2 regions of the Rhodococcus sp. PBTS 1 genome follow, and region 2 is predicted to be linked to the other one. Evidence: riboswitches for the same ligand, from Rfam matches in the RefSeq annotation. Region 2 holds a riboswitch; the other holds the start of a gene.
What was found. Region 2 has a riboswitch for cyclic di-AMP ahead of A3Q40_RS05770 (C40 family peptidase). Riboswitches for the same ligand answer to the same signal wherever they lie in the genome.

Region 1 (7,673 bases), 1.7 Mb from region 2:
GATTCACTCTCCTCACACGCGCGACCGGGTCCGGTCGCAGCGCAACCACTCCATTGTGCCCGTTCACGGACGGACGACGACCGTGTGACCGATCACCGATCGACGAGATCGACCGAGGTGATGCGGTGCAGGGTGAACTGCCGCATGGTCCCAGCGTCCTCGTCCCAGGCGTCGAGCCGACCCCCGCCGACGCTGACCGGGGCCACGACGCGTTGGCTCGACACCCCGGCGGCGTCGACGTACCCGATGGTCACCGCGGCCCGCGCGATCGCGGCGCGCTGGAGCAGGGAGATGGTGGCCGCGCCGCTCGCCCGCGTGCCGTCGGCTCGGACGCCCTCGGTGCGCCGGGCGGTGGCGGCCTTGGTGCCGGCCCGCATCTCGGCGACCAACCGTCCCCGTTGGTCCGCGGTGGGCACCACCGGAGTGCGATACGCGGACCGGTTCCGGCGCACGGGGACCCGGGCGCCGCGGGGACGCAGATCGACGATGGTGCCCGACGAATCCTCGCCCGCGGGCGCGAAACCCCCGCTGCGCAGGGCCTCGAGCACGTCGCCGAGCGGGGCCTGCGACACCGCCACGGTGGGAGCGAGCGCGCGCAGCGCGAGCGCCTCGGCGGCCGGCGAGGCGAGGACCTCGGCGAGCAGCGCCGGATCCTCGCACCGGACGAACGACGACGCGATGCCGACGCGCAGGCGGCCGTGCCGGCGGGCGACGTCGTCGATCAGGTAGGTCAGAGCCTGCGGGACGGGCGTCCGGGACCGTGCGCCGAAGAACCCGTGCAGCTGGGCGGCGGACATGCCGGCGTCCAGCGCCCGGCGCAACGTGTTCTCGTCGACCCGGTACATCGTGGCGGCGCCGGCCGATTCGATGTCCGCCACGGTGGCCATGGTGTGGGCCAACTCGGGCGTCAACGGGCCGGGCGCGACGACCGTGAGGTCGGCCTGGACCAGGACGTGGTCGATGGGATCGGGGAGGGCGTCCGCCATCGCGGCCGCGGCCGCGTCGCGGTCGGTGTCGGCGAGCAGAGCGCGTCCGGGCGTCGACACCGCTCCGCGGCCGAGGATGCCCAGACCCCCGGCCTCGTCGAGGTAGCGGGAGACCGCGTGCCGGGTGAGCCGGCCGGCCAGACGCGGCCGTCGCCACGTGGCGATGCGGACCACGTCGTCCCGGCCGACGGTGACGCCGGCGTCGAGGTCGGCGAGGACGCCGAGGACGACGCGGCGGTCACGGGGCGCGGCGACGGACCGGGCCTCGTCGGACAGCGCGGCGATCGGCTTGTCGTTGGCGTCGCGCATGCCGACCGACCACGGGAGCCGCGGCAGGTCGAGCCAGGCACCGGCCAGCGCCGCCCACCGCACCGCGGGCGGGGAGGCGAGCCAGGCGTCGGCGGCGGACGTGGGCGCCCAGTGATCGTCGGTGTCGGACGGCGGCGACGGGTCCGGGGCGCCGGAGGCGAGCAGGCCCGCCGCGGCGAGGAGCTCGACGAGGAACGCGGCCTGCGTCTCGTCGAGGTCGCAGGTCTTGGCGATCCGGCGGAGCTCGCGCACTCCGAGCCCGCCCGCCTTCAGTGCGGGAGCGGGCGTGCTGCCGAGCGCCGCCAGCACGTTCTCGCACAGCCGCAGCAACTCCAGCGCCTCGCCCGCGGCAGCCGCGTCGACGTCCCGCGGGTTCTGGATCTCGCGCTCGGCGGGCGGTGGGGTGAGCCTGGTCGGGTCGGAGACCGGCTCGCCGCGCAGCACCTGGCTCACCTGCTGGGGGAGCTCGACCGTCTCGTGGTCGACGCGACCGAGCAGCCCGGCCGCGAGCAACTGCTGGACGGGACGGTCCGACGGGGTGCCCGGTGCGGCGTCGCGGGTGCGACCGAGGTTGCTCGACCGCGAGAGGGTGGTGAGCAGCTCACGCCGGCGGTCGTCGATCTGCTCGAGCGCCGCGGCGACGGACTCCTCGGTGAGGCCGCGATCGGCGGTCACGAAACGACCGACGCGCCACGGCAGTGCGTCCCGGGCCGCGGACACGGTCCGCAGGTCCGTCGTCCCGCGCACCAACGCGAGCGACCGCAGGGTGGCCAGCGCGGCGTCGACGGCCTTCTTGGTGGCCTGCTTGTTCACGAGCGCGTCGAGGCGCTTCCGCGGGACGGCGGCGGTGTCGCCCTGCTCGAAGAGCAGCAGTTCGAGCACCGTCAGGGTGGGGGTGTCGAGGTCCTCGACCGCGCGCAGCACCGACGCGCGCTGTTCCGCGCGCACGGCGAGGATGTCGAACGTCGCCGGGGGCGGAACGCTGAGGTCGGGACGCAGGCGCAGCAGCTCGCCCAGCTCCTCGTCGCTGCGCGCGGCCAGCCAGTCCGCGAGCGGGGGCGTCTCGCCCGGATCGGTGCTCATCGTGATCGAGCGTAGAACGTGGGTGCGACATGCCCGGCCGGGGCCGGGACTCCCCGGTCCGGGAGTGACCGGGTCGTTACCCACGCCGGGACCGGTCGATGCCAGAATGAGGTATGGCGAAGAACGAGAAGAAGCGCTACGTCGATCCGGGCTGGCCGCAGGGCAACGGCGACGACGACCACGCGGTGACGGAACTGACCTCGGCCCGGGCGGGCAATCTCTCTCCCTACGGCGAGGAGATCGAGTTCCCGCTGCCGCCCGAGTCCCTGCCCTACGCGCACCCGCACACCGTCATCAACCGCTGATCCGCAGCCCGACGAGCAGTCGGCACGAACGCGCAGCCCGCCGAGCAGTCGGCACGACGAAGGCCCCGCACCGATCGGTGCGGGGCCTTCGTCGTCGTGTCGCGGGAGATCAGCGCGGCAGCAGGTTCTGGTTCGCCTCGATGAACGCCGACACCTGGGGGTCGGCGACGGCGGAGCGCACGAACTCGACGACGGCGGGATCGTCGGTGACGGTCCGGACGAGGTCGGTCAGTCCCTGCAGCGCCTGCTCGGTGGAGGGGACGCTGGTCAGGTCCGGGAGGGCGGGAGCCGGCGCGGGCACGGGCGCCGTCTGGGCCGGTGCGTCACGCTGGGTGGGGGCGCTCGACAGGCCGAGCTTGGCGGAGCAGGAGGGCCAGGCGCCCCAGCCCTGCGACTCGAGCACGCGCTCGGCCACCACGATCTGCTCTTCGCGCGAGGCCTGGTTGGCGGTGGCAGCGAATTCGCCGCCGCCGTGTCCGGTCCAGGTGCTGGGCGAGAACTGCAGTCCGCCCTGAAAACCGTTGCCGGTATTGATGCCCCAGTTGCCGCCCGCCTCGCACTGTGCGAGCCGGTCCCAGTCGGAGTCGGGTGCCGCGGTGGCGGTGCCGCTGAAGGCAACGCCGGCGGTGCCGACCAGGGCGCCGGTGACGGCGACCTTGGCGACGGTCTTGCCTGCGGTACTCGGCTTGCGGTGACGTCCCATGTTCGTTGTTTCCTCTCCACACGCGCCTGCGAGGTCAGCTGTCGGATTCGGGCTGAGAGGTAGCCCGGCCCCGCGTCGTTCCCGGCTTGGAACGGGCGAGGCTTCACCCCGAGGCCGCGCCGCTCCCGGTGGGGTGCGACGGTCGGCCGGTCATCTAAGAAGGACGTGGTGGGTCCCCCGCCCTCGCCCCTGACTTCGGTCCGTGATGTCCGTTCGATTCCCGCGGGACGAGGTTGAGCGCGGCGGGTCGAACGTGGCCGTGTGTTCCGGCCGAAGGGGACACTATTACGAAACGGGCAGTGATGTCACCGTTCCATAACGTCCGCTGGTCGGCGCGTCGCGCGGGCGTTGTGAGGAGTGGGTACGGGTTCGTGCAGATGAGAGCCCGTGAGGGCGTCGACACCCGTCTCGTCATCGCTCCGTGACCGACTCGTGATGTGAGGGAAGTCACAGAAGCGAAGGACGAGAGCGACCACCATGATCACCAGGACCCCGGTGGTGGGGTAGACCGTCTGGAAGGCGACGCCCTCCAGACGTGACGACGGCGGCAGCATGAACGTCCCGATGGCGTAGACGTCACCGGGGGCTACCCAGAACCACGCGATCTGTGGCAGGGCGGCGACCGCCGGAAGCAACCACGCGAGCGGCGACGAGGAGCGCAGGGCCACGTCCACGCAGACGAGGAACAGCGGGAGCAGCCACACCCAGTGGTGGCCCCAGGAGAACGGGGAGATCAGCGGCGCCGTCAGGCCGCAGACGATCAGGCCGAGCAGTGGCAGGCCCCGGCGGTGGGCGGCGGCCGCGACCAGCAGTCCGGCGATCGCGACGACGGCCGCCACGAGGATCCACGCCACCGTGTTCGAGTCGGCCACGCCGAACCATCGCGGCACCGACGCCCGCAGCGACTGATTGGCTCCCGAGGTGATGTCTCCGATCCGGGAGGAATCCGAGATCGCGCCGAACCAGTACGTCGCGGCGTCGGAGAACAGGACGACGAAGCCGACGACGACGGTGGCGGCCGCGGTGACCACCGCGGTGACGAGCGCGCCCCATTGCCGGGTCAGACCCAGGTGGATCAGGAACAACCCCGGCGTCATCTTGATCCCGGTGGCGATGCCGACGCCGATGCCGCGGAGCCGGCTGCGCTCGCCCCGGCCGAGGTCGAAGAGGACGAGGGCGAGCAGAGCCAGATTGATCTGTCCCAGCCAGATCGTCATGCGCACCGGCTCGAGCCAGGTGACGATCACCGTCAGCGCCGCGGAGACCACGTGCAGGCTGCGGTCGTCGCGGAACCCCAGGTGCAGCCAGCAGAACCGCACGATCAGGTAGATCAGCACGAGGTTGCCGAGCCAGAAGATCAGGTGTGTGGTGGCCTCGGACACCAGGCCCAGCGGGGCGAAGACGACGGCCGCGAACGGGGGATAGGTGAACGGCAGTTCGCCGACCAGGTCGTGCGCGTAGAGCGGCGCCGACGTCCACACGGTCGCGCCGCCGGCGCGGTAGACCAGGGCGTCGATACCGAAGCGGAAGAGCCCGAACTTGGGGACGTCGAACGGGATCAGTCGATCGTGCGCGATCACCGCCACGACCGCGCCGACGATCGTCGCGGCGACGAAGACTCGATGTGATTCGAAGGTACGGATCGGCGAGGACTTCGGTATCACGCACAGCACTCTAGACCGTACGTGCGGGTTTTTCGCGCAGCGCGACGGGCGCGGGAGACCGGCTCTTCTACCCGACGCGACCCTTCGCGTAGGACGGTCCGGGCCGCACCGCGCCGGGCCCGTACGCGTCGGTGTTCACGATGTCCTTGCCCAGCGGCATGAGCGACACCGGGATCATCTTGAGGTTCGCCAGCGCCAGCGGGATCCCGATGATGGTGATCGCCATCGCGACGGCCGTGATCACGTGCCCGATCGCGAGCCAAATCCCGGCGACGACGATCCAGACGACGTTGCCGATCAGCGACGCGACCCCGGCGGTGGGGCGGTCGACCACCGTGCGGCCGAACGGCCAGAGGGCGTACGCGCCGATGCGGAACGCCGCCAGTCCGAAGGGGATGGTGACGATCAGGATGCAGCAGACGATGCCGGCCAGGAAGTAGCCGAGGGCCAACCACAGCCCACCGAAGATCAGCCAGACGATGTTGAGCAGCAGCCGCATCGGTCCAGTATGCCGCGCGGCGGGCGGGTCGGCGGGCCGGTCGGCGGGCGGGTCGGCGGGCGGGTCGGCGGGCGGGTTACCGAGCGCGACGACCGGAACGCAGCGCGTGCACCAGTCCGAGCAGCAGCCCCAGGGGGCACAGCATCGCGGCGAGGTAGAGCCAGATGCCGGGCGAGAGGTCGGACACCAGCATGATCACGAACATCGACACGATCGCGAGGACACCCAGGCCGAAGCTGATCAGCGCGGCGAGGAGCAACGGGGGAGTGCGGGTCGAGGCGGTCACGCGGCAGAGCCTAGTCGGGGCCGGAGTACCATGATCACAGTCGCGTCTTCCCGCCGACCCCGGTCGGCGCGTGAGGCGCGCTTTGTCGTTGCGCCGCAGTCGTACTGCGGTCGGCGAGCAGTGCGGAACACGACAGGACGATCACGACCGGACGAGCACAACCGGTCGAACACGACGAGACGAACGGGTGAGAGCGGTGCCGACCGGCAAGGTGAAGTGGTACGACGTCGACAAGGGCTTCGGCTTCCTCGCGCAGGACGAGGGCGAGGACGTCTACGTCCGCGCGTCCGCGCTGCCGGCGGGTGTGGACTCGCTCAAGGCCGGCCAGCGCGTGGAGTTCGGGATGGCCGCGGGCCGTCGCGGGCCGCAGGCGCTGTCGCTGAAGGTGCTCGATCCCACTCCGTCGCTCCGCCAGAACGCGGCGGCCGCGGCGCGCAAGGACGCAGCGGCCAAGCGGCACTCGCCGGACGAGCTGCACGGCATGGTCGAGGACATGATCACGCTGCTCGAGGCGACGGTGCAGCCGGAGTTGCGCAAGGGGCGCTACCCCGACCGCAAGACCGCCCAGAAGATCTCCGAGGTGGTCCGGGCGGTCGCGCGCGAGCTCGACAGCTGACCTAGCCGTCCTCGGCGGTTCCGGTCCCGCCGTCCCCGCTGTCGCCGCCCTGGCCCTCGCGGGTCGTGGCGATGGACCAGATCGCGTGGCTGACGATCTCCTCCTGATTGGTGTCCACGTCGATCACGCCGGACGGCAGACGCACCTCGACGCCGACCAGGTCGAGGCCGTCCCGCGTGGGCTCGACCGTGAGGGTGTTCCGTGTTCCGGGGGCGAAGTAGTCGTCCGCCTCGAGGGCCTCGCCGGTCTCGGGGTCCTGGTAGACGGCCGCGAAACCCCAGGGGCTGTCGGAGATCTCGCCGGGCAGGGACAGCTGCAGCGGGTGACCGGGGCGCACCGGCAGGACCGCGGTGCTGCCTTCGTACTCGCACAGCGGTTCCTGCACCGGGCAGTACCGGAACGGCTCGACTTCGGCGAAGCGGCCGTCGGCGAACGCCGAAATCCGCGGCGTCCGTTCCGGCGCGTCGACGATCGCGCGGCCGACCACCCAGACGAACGCGACGCCGACCACGGCCACGAGGGCGCCGACGGCCAGCAGGACGCGCCGGGTGGTCATCGAACGCCGCCGCGGTCGGTCGTCGGGTGCGTGACGTGGTCGGGCCGCGCCACCTCCTGATGCGCGCGAACGGGTCGGTTGCCGCCGAATCCGGGGAGCATCGTCGTTCCCCGGTGGGTCAGGAGTGTCTGCACGAGCCCGATGGTAAGGACCACGGAGACCACCGTGAAGCCGATCCAGTACTCGGTGGGCAACAGCACACCGAGGGTGCCGCCGAGGACCCAGCTGAGCTGGAGCACCGTCTCGCTGCGTCCGAAGCCCGACGCGATCGACTCGGGCGGCAGGTCGTTCTGCAGCGACGCGTCCAGCGAGACCTTCGCCAGCGCGCTCGCGGCGGCCGCGACGAGGGCCGCGACGGCGGCGGTGGCGAGGCCGTCGAGAACGGCGGCGAGGACGGCGACGACGGTGACCGCGACGGTGCACCGCACCACCAGAACCGACGGTCGACCCAGCCTGACCCGCGCGCCGGCGGCGTTGCCGGCGAAGTTCCCCAGGCCCGCCGCCGCGCCGACGAGGGCGAGCATGAGGGCCTGCTGCAGTGGTTCGTGCTCGGTCTTCGACTTGGCTACGAACGCGATGTAGAGGGTGAGGAAGCCCGTGAGCACGCGGATGGTGCCGTTGCCCCACAGGCCCGTGAGGACCTCGCGGCCCAGGGGTTGGCGTCGC
Region 2 (7,673 bases):
GAGTGACGTCCTCGACATCCGTGCCGTCCACCGTCCGCCCCGTCACGCCCTCGATCACCGTCTCCGGCGCGCCGCCCGAGCGACCGGCGACCACGGGAACCCCGGTCGCCGAGGCCTCCAGGAACACGATCCCGAGGCCCTCGACGTCGAGTCCGGCACCGCGGGTGCGGCACGGCATCGCGAACACGTCGGCGATCGTGTGGTGGGCGGCCAGTTCGTCCGCGGGAACCGACCCGGTGAACACCACGTGCTCGGCCACCCCGCACGCCGTCGCCAGCCGTCGGAGCGCATCGCCGTACGGTCCGCCGCCGACGATGACCAGCACCGCGCCGTCGATCTGCTCACGGATGCCGGCCAGCGCTCGAATCAGAACGTCCTGACCCTTGCGCGGCACCAGCCGTGACAGGCAGAGGACGGTCGGGCGGTCCCCCAGCCCGTAGCGGGCGCGGAGCTCCGCACGAGCGGCGTCGTCGGGGCGGAACACCGTCGAATCCACGCCGGGCGGCACGTGCTCGAGCGCCGCATCCGATCCGAAGGCCGACGCGAACCGTCCCCGGGTGTAGCGACTGACGTAGGTGACGACGTCCGTGGTCGACCCGATGCGCCGCAGCGTCTGGCGCGCCGCGGGCAGCATCGACCACCCCACCTCGTGCCCGTGCGTCGACGCCACCACGCGCGACGCGCCCGCCCGGCGCAGATGCGGACCCAGCACCGCCAACGGCGCCGCGGCGCCGAACCACACCGTCTCGCACCCCCGCTCCCGCACCAACCGAGCCGCTCGACGCGCGACGAGCGGCGTGGGCAGCATCAGCGTCGTCGGGTGCCGCACCACCTCGAACGGCTGCTCCGCGTCGAACCGCACGTGCGTGTCCCCACGCCACCGCGGCGCGTAGACGACCAGGCTCTCCGGGGGCAGGAGCCGCGCGAACGTGTGCAGGTAGGACTGGATCCCCCCGCGGCGAGGCGGGAAGTCGTTGGTGACCAGCAGGGTTCGGCGCACCGACCAACCGTAGACCGTCAGGCGGACCCCGCCACTCTCCCTGCGACCCAGTTGCCCCACTCCATCAGGAACCTCTCCGTCGGCAGACCCAGCGTCGCCGACAGGGCGGCGTCGAGGCGCGTCGGGTCCGTGGGACCGCCGGCGAGCGCGCGGTAGAGCGCGAGCAGCCGGGCTTCGCCGAACCGATCCGCGACGAACGACGCGACCGACCACGCCGACTCGTACGCAATGGACCCGCGCGATCCCCCGGCCCCGAAATCGTCGTCCTCCGGCAGCACCGTCGGCGGCCCGCCGACCCGCACCACCGCGGTCAGCGTCGGGGCGATCTGCGCGAACTCCAGCCCGGAACCCCGGTACCCGGAGTAGTCCGCGACCCCCTCGAGCACCCACAGCGGAGCACCCTCCCCGGTGATCGTGCGCAGCGCCACGTGCGTCAGTTCGTGCTGGAGCACCGTGCGGCGGGTCGAGTCGGTCAGCCGCTCCGGCGCGGACGCGCCGAACACCACCCGCTGACCGGTCACCAGACCACCGCGCACCGGGTCAGCGATGGTCGACGCCGCCACGGCGGGCGTCGTCGATCCGTTGGCCAGCGAGATGAACTCGGCGTCCGACCCGGCAACCGTCACCACGGCGCGGCGGCTCCAGCCCTCGCCCGAGAAGTCGGTCACGGCGGCGACCGCGGCGGGAAGGTCCGCCGCCAGCGCGTCGAGGAACGCCCGCTGCTCCGGGTGACCGACGACCATCGAGGTGGTCGACCCGGTCGGCACCCGCACCGTCTCCACCGGGCCGAAGTCCCAGGGCCCTCGCCACGTCGTACGGCCGTACTGCGGCAGATCCGCATCCGACACGATCCGCCACTCGTCGCCGCGGCGAGCGACGACCAGCGACACGTCGCGGCGCGTGGGCGCGGTGTCGGCGTCGGCGTAGGCGTAGCGCAGAGCCACCCGCGGGGCCCAGACCTCGGTCGCGTCCACCGCGTCCGCCAGGTCGGGCGGCACCGGAGTCTCCGGTTCGTCGAGAATCTCGTATCCGAAGTCGGACAGCGGCACCGTAGCCAGCACGTCGGCGCGGGCAACCTCCCGCTCGGCGAACGCCGGATCGGCGGCGGGGTCGAGGACCGCGCGGACGGCGTCGTCGTCACCCGATCGGACCGCGGCGGCCCATCGATCGAGGAGGTCGCCGACCGCGGTGCGTCGTCGCTCGTCCGCGCTCGGCGCGGCCGCGGGGCGATCGGGTTCGACGGCGGGCTCGGCGCACGCGCCGAGCAGCATCAGGATCAGCAGCGCGGCGAGAGCGCGCGTCGCGGTCAGTATCGGCGGGCGCCGTAGAACGGCCAGGACGCCATCGACTCGACCCGCACGGGGACGCCGAAGGTGCTGGCGTGCAACACGTTTCCGTTACCGGCGTAGAGCCCGACGTGCGTGGCGCCCGGATAGAAGAGCACCAGGTCGCCCGGCTGCAGGTCCTCCTTGCTCACCGGGGTTCCGCCGGCCGCCTGCGCCTGACTGGACCGCGGCAGCGTCTTGCCGACCTGCTTGTACGCCCAGACGACAAGCCCGGAGCAGTCGTATCCGTCCGGCCCGGTGGCGCCCCACACGTAGGGCTTGCCGATCTGCGTGAGTGCCGCCTGCAGCGCCCCCGCCTGCGATCCGGGCGTCAAGGAGTTCAGGATGACCGAGGGGTCGAACCCGGGCGGGAACGCCGACCCGGCGAGCTGGGCCTTCTCGTCGGCCGAGAGGGCTCCGAACGCGGCGACGACATCCGCGATCTCCGTCTGCAACGTGCTCTGCTTGCTCTGCAGATCGTCGCTGACCGCCTTGGCCTGCTCGGTGGCGGCGCGGGCGTCCTCGGCGGACCGGGCCGAGGCCTGCGCGGCGGCGGCCGCGGCGTCGGAGGTCGCGCGGAACCCGTCGACCACGGCGGCCGTGTCCTTGGAAATGACGTCGAGGGCCGCCATCTGGTCGAGAAGTTGTTGCGGAGAATCACTGATCATCACCGCGAACAGGCGGTTGGTGCGTGCGCCCTGGTAATTCGCGCGGGCGATCTTGTCGACGTCCGGGCGCAGGGTGTCGAGCCTCGCGCGGGCGGCGTCGGCGGCGGCGCGGTCGGCCGCCAGCCGGTCCTCGGCCTCGCGCTGGGCGGCGGTCTTCGCGTCGAGCTCGATCTGCGCGTTGTGCATCGCCTCGGTGGTCAGCTCCGACTGGTGGGACAGGTCCGCCAGTCGGGCCATGGCCTCGGAGGCCGACGTACCGGGTACGGGGTCTGCCGCGGCCGGGGCAGCGGTGAGATCGGACGCGGCCGGAGCCACGGCCACGGCGGCGGCCATGGCCACGGCGACTGCGAGACCACCGACGGTGCGACGGAACGGGGCCGGAGACGACACGGGCGGAGCTACTCCTTCGTCGAGTGCCGGACATCCGGCTGCCGAGGGGTGTCGATCGACGGGACGCCGGGGGCGCCCGGGTCGATCACGAGCAGGTTACGACGCCGCGGAGTTCCCGTCCCGGCTTCCGGAAACCTGGCAGGAATCGGGCTCGACGTCGTGAGAAACGACGAAAACCGAACCGGTGGTCGGCTCGGTTTTCGTCGATCGTCTCGTGGGTCGAGCGATCAGGCGTAGCGACGGGCGCCGTCGTACGGCATCGACGACAGCGGCACGACCTTGACGGGCTGGCTCTCGGTCGACGCGTGGACGACGTTGCCGTTGCCCACGTAGATGCCCGAGTGCGAGCCGCCGTAGAAGGAGATGACGTCGCCCGGCTGCAGCGCGTTCTGGGACACGGGGGTTCCGGCGGCGGCCTGGTCGTAGCTGGTACGGGGCAGCTCGATACCGGCCTGCTGGTAGGCCCACTTCACGAGGCCGGAGCAGTCGAAGGCGTTGGGGCCGGCAGCACCCCACACGTAGGGAGCACCGACCTTGCTCTCCGCGGCCTGTGCGGCCTGGGCTCCGGCGCTCAGGATGGGAGCCGGCGCGACGGGAGAGGGAATCTGGGGCAGCGCGGGAGCCTGCGGCAGCGGGGGCAGCTGGCTCAGGATCTGGTCCGGAACCTCGACGGTGCCGATGCCGGGGATCTCGACGGGCGCTGCGAAGGCGGGGGCAGCGGGGACTGCGATGGCGCCGGCCGTGAGGGCGCCGGCGACGAGCACGTTGCGGACGGGCCGCGTGGCAGTGCTGGGCTTGCGGTGTTTCGCCACGAGAAAGAGGTACTCCGTTTCTTCCTGTCATCCGCCGACCGAGTTAGCTGACGGGTTCGGGCTGGGAAGATCAGCCCTACCCGGCGTGACGCTGTCGCGTCGCGTCGGGATTCACCCCGGTGTAACGGTGGGTTCCCGGCTCGGACGCCCGGAAGAGGCGTCCGATTGAGCGGTGACATTGCGACGCAGTCCGCGGGTGGATCTGCTCGACTCCGCAATGTCTCGGAAAGATTACGAAACCGTCTCCGCGATGTCGAGTCGGCTCGTGACGTGTCGCAATTCGATCACGGTCGGCGCCTACCCGGCGACGTGCTCGGACCCGTGCCCCGACCCACCTGCGGCCCTGCCCGTCGTCCCGGTTCCACCCCCGCGGACCAAACGCAGACGAGGGATCAGGCCCCCGTCGGCGAGCACCCGCATCGCCTCCTGTTCGTCCTGCTCGAGCCGCAATCGGCGAGCGTGGGCGAGCCCCCCGACGGGCGCGACGTCCGGCACCGATGGCACCGCGGGCACCCCCAGGAGCACCGACACCACGCAGTCCGAGCACGCGTCTCCGCGCACCGAGCAGTCGCCGCAATCGACAATCATGTGATCTCCGTCTCATCGTGATGGTGGGCCGTCCGGGTGGTGTCACAACGGCTCCGTGACCGACGAGGCGGACGCTAACCCCGCCCACCGACACGATCGCGGCGCGAGGGTCGTTGTCGGTGGCCCGTTCTACGGTGCGCGGCGTGGGAAGAACGAGACCGGACGGCGCGGTCGCCGCCGACGGCCAGCTCGCGTTCGACGAGCTGGACACGCCGCTGCGGGACACCACGTTCGTCGTGGTCGACCTCGAGACCACCGGGGGTCGTCCCGGCGAGGACGCCATCACCGAGATCGGCGCCGTGAAGATCCGGGGCGGTCGCGTGTTGGGCGAGATGGCCACCCTCGTCGATCCCGGCCGCAGCATCCCGCCCGCCATCGTGCAGCTCACCGGAATCACCTCGGCGATGCTCGTCGACGCCCCGCGCATCGAGCGGGTCCTCCCGGCGTTCCTGGAGTTCTCGCGCGGCTGCGTGCTGGTCGCCCACAACGCGCGGTTCGACACCGGCTTCCTGCGCGCTGCCGCCGTGCGCATGGATCTCGCCTGGCCACGGTTCCAGGTGCTCTGCACGGTGCAGCTGGCCCGGCGGGTCCTCACCCGTGACGAGGCCCCGTCGGTCAAGCTGTCCTCGCTGGCCACCCTGTTCACCTCGTCCACCCGGCCCACGCACCGGGCGCTGGACGACGCTCGCGCCACCGTCGACGTCCTGCACGGCCTCATCGAACGGGTGGGCAACCAGGGGGTGCACAGCTACGCCGAACTCGTCGACTATCTCCCCACGGTCACCGCGGCGCACCGCGCCAAGCGGACGCTCGCCGCAGGACTCCCGCACGCACCGGGGGTGTACCTGTTCCGGGGCCCGTCGGACGAGGTGCTGTACGTCGGCACGTCGAAGAACCTCCATCGTCGGGTGCGGACCTACTTCACCGGCTCCGAGACGCGGGGGCGGATGAAGGAGATGATCGCGCTGGCCACGCGGGTGGACCACGTCGAGTGCAGCCACGCCGTGGAAGCGGGGGTGCACGAGTTGCGTCTCATCAGCGCCCACACGCCGCCCTACAACCGGCGGTCGAAGTACCCGCGCAAGGGATGGTGGGTCGCGCTCACCCGCGAGTCGTTCCCGCGGCTGTCGGTGGTGCGTACCCCCGCCGCCGGGGCGATCGGCCCGTTCGCCCAGCGCACCACCGCCGTCGAGAGCGCCGGACTGATCGCCGAGCACCTCCGCCTCCGCTCGTGTACCCGTCGCATCCGCGCCGCCGACGTCCATCACTGCGAACCGGAGGCGGTCGGCGGGTGCACCGCGGCCGGGGAACCCGCCACCGCCGCCGAGTACGCACCCCTCGCCGACGCGTTCCGCCGCTTCGCCGACGGCGCGGACGTCGCGGTGGTCGAGGAGGCCGTCGCCCGCATCGACGCCCTGTCCGAGGACCTTCTCTTCGAGACCGCCGCCCGCCTGCGCGATCGCACGGCAGCGTTGCTGACGGCCCTGCGGACGGTGCAGCGCCTCGGCGCGCTCGCCGCCGTCGGGCAACTCGTGGCAGCACGGCGCGCCGAGGACGGCGGATGGGAGTTCGTGGTGGTCCGGCACGGCCGGCTCGCCGCAGCGGGCGTGTCACGACGTGGCGTGGCCCCGATGCCGGTGGTGGAGGCCCTGATCGCCGGGGCGGAGACCGTGATTCCCGACGACACTCCCCTGCGCGGCACCACCCCCGAGGAAGTGGCACTCCTCGCCCGGTGGCTGGACTCGGGCGGCGTCCGCATCGTCGACGTCACCGACCGGTGGTCCGAGCCCGTCGGCGGAGCCGGTCGGTGGGCCCCCTGGGTCGCCACCGTGCGGGACGTGGGACGCCGCGAGCGGGAACGGACGATGGCGTGGGCGTGAGCGCGGAGACGGCCGTACGCGAGTACGCAGGCGAACTAGGCTGGCGCCATGATCACCGCCATCGTTCTGATCCATTCCGAGGTCCACACCATCCCGGAGACCGCCCGCGCGGTGGCGGACGTCGCGGGAGTCACGGAGGTCTACTCCTGCGCCGGCGACGTCGATCTGATCGCCGTGGTCAGGGTTCGGTCGCACGACGAGATCGCCGACGTCGTCACCGAACGCATCAACCGCATCGCCGGTGTCGTGCGCACCGACACGCACATCGCCTTCAAGTCGTACTCCAGCGCCGACGTCGACGCCGGGTTCTCGATCGGCGAGTAGGTCCGGATCGGTCGCGCCTCTCAGGACGCGGTGAAGGCGGCCCAGCGCTCCAGCAGCGCCGCCGCCGCCCCGGAGTCCAGTGCCTCTCTCGCGGCGGTCGTCGCCTCCGCGAGGGCGTCCACCAGCGGGCCCTCGACGCCGCGATGAGCCGCGATGGCGCCCGCCGCGTTCAGTACCACGGCGTCACGTACCGGGCCGCTCTCGCCGGCGAACACCCGTCGGGCCACCGCCGCGTTGGTGTCGGCGTCGCCGCCTCGCAGCTCCTCCAGCGACACCCGCGTCACCCCGAGATCCCGCGGATCCAGGATCTCGGTCCGGATCTCGCCGCCTCCCACGATGCGCACCGTCGTCGTGGTCGACGTGGTGATCTCGTCGAGCCCGTCGTCCCCGCGCACCACCAGCACCGAGTTCCCGCGCGTCGCGAACACCCCCGCGACGGTGTCCATCAGATCGGGAAACGCACAACCCACCAGTCCGGCGCGCGGGGCTGCCGGGTTGGTCAGCGGCCCGAGCACGTTGAACACCGTCGGGATGCCGATCTCCTTGCGGGCCGCCGAGGTGTAACGCAGCGCGGGGTGGAACACCGGCGCGAAACAGAACCCGATACCCAGCGCGCGCACGCTGTCGGCGACGCGCTCCGGCCCCTGGTCGATGCGCACGCCCAGCGCCTCGAGCACGTCGGCTCC

Region 1: another riboswitch for cyclic di-AMP. It lies ahead of A3Q40_RS13565 (transglycosylase family protein); the one in region 2 lies ahead of A3Q40_RS05770 (C40 family peptidase).

What each region holds. Positions count from the first base shown of each region.
Region 1 is NZ_CP015219.1:2,972,151-2,979,823, reverse strand. Features, by position in the region: gene A3Q40_RS13575 (helicase-associated domain-containing protein) at 93-2,378, opposite strand; gene A3Q40_RS13570 (hypothetical protein) at 2,492-2,683, shown strand; gene A3Q40_RS13565 (transglycosylase family protein) at 2,793-3,386, opposite strand; cyclic di-AMP (ydaO/yuaA leader) riboswitch at 3,394-3,544, opposite strand; gene A3Q40_RS13560 (glycosyltransferase 87 family protein) at 3,692-5,050, opposite strand; gene A3Q40_RS13555 (YccF domain-containing protein) at 5,118-5,549, opposite strand; gene A3Q40_RS13550 (hypothetical protein) at 5,626-5,835, opposite strand; gene A3Q40_RS13545 (cold-shock protein) at 6,032-6,451, shown strand; gene A3Q40_RS13540 (DUF2771 family protein) at 6,453-7,007, opposite strand; gene A3Q40_RS13535 (MFS transporter) at 7,004-7,673, opposite strand, start outside.
Region 2 is NZ_CP015219.1:1,278,215-1,285,887, reverse strand. Features, by position in the region: gene A3Q40_RS05785 (glycosyltransferase family 4 protein) at 1-1,000, opposite strand, end outside; gene A3Q40_RS05780 (peptidase MA family metallohydrolase) at 1,018-2,271, opposite strand; gene A3Q40_RS05775 (C40 family peptidase) at 2,307-3,326, opposite strand; gene A3Q40_RS05770 (C40 family peptidase) at 3,611-4,195, opposite strand; cyclic di-AMP (ydaO/yuaA leader) riboswitch at 4,213-4,377, opposite strand; gene A3Q40_RS05765 (hypothetical protein) at 4,493-4,783, opposite strand; gene A3Q40_RS05760 (DEDD exonuclease domain-containing protein) at 4,927-6,663, shown strand; gene A3Q40_RS05755 (Lrp/AsnC family transcriptional regulator) at 6,712-6,987, shown strand; gene trpD (anthranilate phosphoribosyltransferase) at 7,008-7,673, opposite strand, start outside.